2 regions of the Cellulosilyticum sp. ST5 genome follow, and region 1 is predicted to be linked to the other one. Evidence: predicted binding sites of a transcription regulator. Region 1 holds the regulator's gene; the other holds the start of a gene.
What was found. The regulator Rex, encoded in region 1, represses fermentation and respiration genes when NADH is low (regulators of the CRP and FNR family bind a similar motif). The targets are predictions, from matches to a motif close to ATTGTTAANTANTTAACAAT.
Positions count from the first base shown of each region.

Region 2: pflB (formate C-acetyltransferase) is a predicted target of Rex. The motif match lies at 1,363-1,382, and genes of this name have one in related genera.

Region 1 is NZ_CP132338.1:363,594-366,798, forward strand. Features, by position in the region: gene abc-f (ribosomal protection-like ABC-F family protein) at 1-1,100, opposite strand, end outside; gene QTL86_RS01710 (redox-sensing transcriptional repressor Rex) at 1,245-1,928, shown strand; gene QTL86_RS01715 (DEAD/DEAH box helicase) at 3,054-3,205, shown strand, end outside.
Region 2 is NZ_CP132338.1:1,218,350-1,221,554, reverse strand. Features, by position in the region: gene pflB (formate C-acetyltransferase) at 1-1,295, opposite strand, end outside; gene QTL86_RS05990 (methylglyoxal synthase) at 1,504-1,968, opposite strand; gene QTL86_RS05985 (3'-5' exonuclease) at 2,049-3,205, opposite strand, start outside.

The DNA of each region.
Region 1 (3,205 bases):
AAAACAGTGGTTTTACCAACGCCATTAGGACCTACGAGAGCTACTTTATCCCCTTTTTTGATTTCCATATTCATATGACTAAAAATCGGGCTGGTATCAAAGGTTTTACTTAATTCACTAATGCTTAAGACATCATTGCCACTTACAACTCTTGGGGTGAGCACCAGCTGCATAGGTTTATTATCAATCATTGGCATATCCATGACTTCTACTTTTTCTAAAGCTTTTTCACGGCTACGAGCACGTTTAATAGATTTTTCCCTGTTAAATTGTTTTAGCTTAGCAATAACCGCTTGTTGGTGAGCAATTTCCTTTTGCTGTTTTTCAAAGTGTTTCATAGCCACTTCATATTCTTTTTCACTTTTGATGATGTAGTCGCTGTAGTTACCGTTGTAAACAAAGCTACGTCCAAATTCTAAGTGAACGACTTTAGTGACGATTTTATCTAAGAAGTAACGGTCATGGGAAATAATAAGGACAGCACCTTTATAGCTACGTAAAAAGCCTTCTAGCCATTCGATAGCTTCAATGTCTAAATGGTTGGTAGGTTCGTCTAAGAGTAATAAACTAGGCTCTTGAAGTAGGAGCTTACCTAGAGCGACACGGTTTTTTTGTCCACCTGATAAAATAGACACTGGTTTATCATAAATGGTTTCATCAAAGCCTAAGCCTTTGAGAACGCCTTTGACTAAACTTTTGTATTCATAACCCTTACTATTTTCAAATACCATACGTTCAGCATCATATTTATGAATGAGTTCTAAAGAACCGGTCTTAGCGATTTCAGCTTCCATGGCATGAAGTTTTTCTTCTAAGGCAATAACTTCATCAAATACATGTAGGAGTTCCTCATAGACGGTAGCTGTAGAATCTAACTCCATATGTTGTTTTAAGTAACCTATGGTGCAGTCTTTAGTAGAAGTAATGGTACCTTCATCTGGTTCTAATTCCTTAGTTAGAATTTTAAAAAGGGTGGTTTTACCTACACCATTATTTCCTATTAAAGCTACTTTCTCATGGTCTTCGATATGAAAACTAATATTTTTTAAGATTTCTCGGTCAATAAATGTTTTCTTGATATTGCTACATGAAATAATCATAATATCCTCCTTGTAACGCCTTTTATTATTTTAGCAAATAAAAGCGCAAATTGAAAGAAAAGGGGCCAATAATCTACATTGACAAAAAAAAAACTTAAATGCTATACTAGGGTTATGAGTTTGCGTATATGAGGAGATGAGAAGGTGACGGAAGAAAGAAAGATTTCTATGAATGTAATACGGAGATTGCCACGTTATTACAGATATCTGGGAGAATTGTTACAAAAAGGAGTAACCAAAATCTCCTCCAGAGAATTAAGTGAGAAGATGAATGTGACCGCATCACAAATTCGTCAAGACCTTAACAATTTTGGAGGCTTTGGGCAACAGGGTTACGGATACAATGTGGAGTACTTGCATACAGAGATAGGAAAGATATTAGGACTTCACCAAAACTATAAAATGATTATTGTAGGCGTAGGTAACTTAGGACAAGCTATTGCTAATTCAACATCATTTAGTAAAAGAGGCTTTAAGTTAATCGGTTTATTTGACGTTAATCCAAGACTAATTGGTATGAGCATACACGGGGTAGAAGTACAAGATATTGACAAAATGGAGCAGTTCGTAAAAGAAAATGAAGTAGAAATTGCTATTTTAACAATGCCAAAAACAAGAGTAAAAGAGACAGCTGAGAGTTTAGCAAAATGGGGGATAAAAGGCTTATGGAACTTCTCACCTGTGGATTTATTCGTACCAGATACAGTACAAGTTGAAAATGTACACCTTTCTCATTCATTAATGACTTTGGCTTATAAGATTAATGAGGCTGAGGTTGAAAGAGAGAAGAAAGATAAGAGTGAGAGTATAGGGCAAATTGAAGAATAAAATGTGGGCTTAATGGATTTCTTTGGGAATGATGTTGAGTGGGGTGCAGTATAAAAGAGTGAATAAAGAAATGCCTGTGAGGCTTTTGTTGGGAAAACAGAAGGCTTATGGGCATTTTTTTGCGTTTAAAGAGATAGATCTTTAGGTAACAGGGGAGTAAAGGCGAAAAAGTGAGAACAAAGATAAAGTGAACGTTTCCTTTTGTAAGTAAGTTGCGATCAGAAGCTAATGGGAAGAAATGAGAGGGATGGCTACCCTCCGGGGTTCCGCTCCGTATTTTCGCAGGCACTAAGCTCATTTTTTTGATGAACGGTCGAAACTCGCTGGCGCTCAAACAGTCTCCCTAAAACCCATCAAAAAAATTCGCTAAGTGCCTGCTGAAAATACTCGCAAGTCACCCCTTGAGGACAGCCATCCCTCTCATTTCCATCAGCTTTCTGGCGTAAAGATGCTTTTTATAAAAAGAATAACTTAGATAATGTCGAAAATAGACGAACCCTTTTTGTTGTTATATGTATTTTATTAAGAGTACAATAAGTCTATAAAAGAATAGGCATGAATAGTGTTATAGAGGGAGAGGGTTATTTCGCGTTGTTTTTGTGTAAATTGTATGGGTGTGTTTATAATAAAATAAATTGGTTTATTAATACTTTGTGGCACTGTATATGGATAATTAAACTTAGAGAAATAATGACAATATGTAAGAGAAAAGGAATAACTATTTTTATATGTTTACTGTTGGGTAAGTTATTGTTAATAAAACAAAAAAGTGGATGTAGGAAATGGATATTTATTTATATTCATGATGTTCAACAGAAGAAAACAAGTAGGATATTAATAAATAAAAAGAGAATTTAAGAAGTGAGAACGAAAAGGATATCTATTGTTCATATGAAAGTGGAACTAGGATAGGCATAGTAGGAGCGAATAGATTACTAGGTAAGAAGGTGACTGGATATACAATTGTTATAATAAAAGTATCATGAATTATTAGAAGTACAAAGCAGTTATGTGAGATTATAGAAATGATTAAAATATTGGTATTTATAAAGAATAGAATTTGTGCATAAGAGAGTAAAGAAGGGGGATAAATTATTGGATGAGTATAGCAATATTAAAGCAAAAGTGAGAGACTACCAAAGGCATGCTATAGATACCATTGAGAAATATTTAAGTTCTGATTCACAGAAACAAGCACTTATAAAAATGCCTACAGGAACAGGGAAAACAGGTGTTATTGCAGTTGCATCTCATATGAGTATGGGGAATATATTGAT
Region 2 (3,205 bases), 850 kb from region 1:
ATTGCATAAAGTACAGCTTTAGCAAGGTTAGCACGAGCTCCAAAGAATTGCATTTGTTTACCAATTCTCATTGGAGATACACAACAAGCAATACCGTAGTCATCACCAAATTGTGGTCTCATAAGGTCATCACTTTCATATTGAATAGCTGATGTATCAATAGATACTTTTGCACAGAAGTTTTTGTAACCTTGTGGGAAATGTTCACTCCAAAGTACTGTTAAGTTTGGTTCTGGAGCTGGTCCAATGTTGTAAAGTGTGTGAAGGTAACGGAAACTATTTTTAGTTACAAGTGAAGCACTCATATCTTCTAACATACCACCAAGTGATTCTGTTACCCATGTTGGGTCTCCTGAGAATAATTCGTTGTATTCTGGAGTTCTAAGGAATCTGATGATACGAAGTTTCATGATAAATTGGTCAATGATTTCTTGAACTTCTTGTTCTGTAAGTTTACCTTCTTGTAAGTCTCTTTCTGCATAAATGTCAAGGAATGTAGATGTACGTCCAATTGACATAGCTGCACCATCTTGTTCTTTAGTTGCTGCAAGATAAGCTAAGTATAACCATTGAGTCGCTTCTCTAAAGTTTTCAGCTGGTCTAGATAAATCAAAACCATACATTTGACCTAATTCTTTAAGTTCATTTAAGGCTTTGATTTGTTCTGCTAATTCTTCACAATCTCTCATTGTTTCTGCTGTAAATACTTTAGAACGTTCTTCTTTATCTTTCATTTTGAATTCGATTAATTTATCGATTCCGTAAAGAGCAACTCTTCTGTAATCACCAATAATACGTCCACGACCGTAAGCATCTGGAAGACCAGTAACAACACCTACTTTACGTGCTGTACGAATATCTTTATTGTAAACATCGAATACACCTTGGTTATGTGTTTTTCTGTATTTTGTAAAGATTTCTTTCATTTCTGGATCTACTTCATAGTCGTATGCTTTTAAAGCATTTTCTACAACTCTCATCCCACCAAATGGATGACAGCTTCTTACAAGTGGTGCATCTGTTTGAAGACCAACGATTTTTTCTTTGTCTTTATTAATATAACCTGCTGCATGAGAAGTGATTGTTGCTACTGTTTTAGTATCTGCAAAACAACCTCTTTCTCTTTCTTTTACCATAAGTTCACTAAGTTCATTCCAAAGATCTAATGTGTCTTGTGTAGGACCAGCTAAGAAACTATCGTCACCTGTATATTCTGTATAGTTGTTAACGATGAAATCTCTTACATTAATTTCGTTTTCCCATGCACCTGATTTGAAATTTCTCCAGTATGTCATATGCACTGTAGAAGTGATTAGCCGATTGACTGACCTCTTCTACTTCACCCCCTTTGAAGTAATTTATAATGTCAATTAATTAAGTATAGATAATTTTTGTATACAGTATACATAAATTATCTATACTTATGTTATCATAGAAGGCATTATTTGTGCAATAGAAAGTACTAATTAACAATAATTTTAAATTAATAGAATCATCTATTATTTACTTTAATTCTTCCTTGTTTGCATAGGCTTGTGTACGCGAATGAATGCGCTTTGCGTAGTCAATAATCTTGCGATCATAAGTTTCTACCATTAATGGAGATTGGATTAAAAAGTCTGCTGTTGATTGATTAGTTGCTACAGGGATATCATAAAGTGCAGCAATACGAAGCAAGGCTTTTACATCAGGATCATGTGGTTGTGATGCAAGAGGATCCCAAAAGAAGATCATAAAATCTATTTTGCACTCTACAATACGACAACCTATTTGTTGATCTCCGCCTAGTGGACCACTATTAAATGCAGTAACAGGTAAATCTGTTTCTGCAGCAATAAGCTTAGCTGTGGTACCAGTCCCACATAGAAAATGCCTACTCAATTTATCCTTATTATTTTGTACCCATTCGATAATATCTCTTTTTCTATTGTCATGAGCAATAAGTGCTATGCTTTTTTGTTTTTCCATTTTTACAATCTTATAGTCTTTATCCACTTTTCTTCTCCTTATTCATTTCCTTTATTTGCTTCATTTTTTTACTATTTACATTATATCGTATTTTTCGATATTCCTCCATATCTTTTCAGCGTTTTATAGTCCTCACTAATCTGATCAATAAAAATGCTTTTTGGTGCTTCTTGATGATAAGAAATATAGAGTTTCTTTTTGGCTCTTGTAAGCGCTACATAAAAAAGCCTCATTTCTTCTCCTAATTGGTGTTCCTTAAGACTCCTGTAAGAAGGAAAAGTTTTATCATTACATCCTGCAATATACACTTCATCAAATTCTAAGCCTTTGGCTTGATGTACTGTAATAATAGGAATACGCCCTTTAAATAAATCACTTTGTTCTATTTCACTATAATGTAATGCTGAAAAAGCTAATAGATTAATAATGTTATCTTCATAAGAAAGTGTTTGGTCCTCTAGTTCATTGATGATGCGATATAAATTTCTGATGGTTTCAATCTGAGATGAATGATAATAACCTTTAAAATCACACTCATTCATTAAGAAGGTTAATCCATCAGTTAAATTGTGTGTTAATAAATAACTTTTGATAGTAGCTAGCTTTTCTCTGTATTCATTGACATAACAGCCATAAGCTTCTATCTTTTCTAAGCGTTCCTGCTTTTTCTCTTCGATATGCTTTAAAAGATGGCTAAGCACTTCACTGGTAGCCAAAATATCTTGCATGGCATTATGTGTAGGTATTGTTTCTGTTACAATCAATTTTGAGAGTGTTTCTAATTTGTGATTACTTAACTTAGGATAAACCTTATAAGCCAAATCTAAAGTATCATATACTTGATATTCTCCTATAGGCTCTAACTTATAACGACTCATCATACTTTTGATAATCTGCAAATCATAATTCACATTATGCCCTACAAGAACTGCACCTTGAATAAAATGAACGAACTGCTTTAAGGCTTCCTTCGGTTCCATTCCTTCTTTTTGTAATAGATCATCAGAGAACCCATGAACATAATACGACTCTCCAACCGACTTTGTCGGTTTTAATAAAATATCAAGCTGATCTACTACACCTTCTTTACCATAACGAATGGCTGCAATTTGAATAACATCATCTTTAATTGTTGATAACCCCGTAGATTCTACATCTAGTACAACAATGTTATTATGAGTATATGCCTCAAATAAAATAGCATAAGGATCTTTTGAATCACTTTTAAACCAATCAT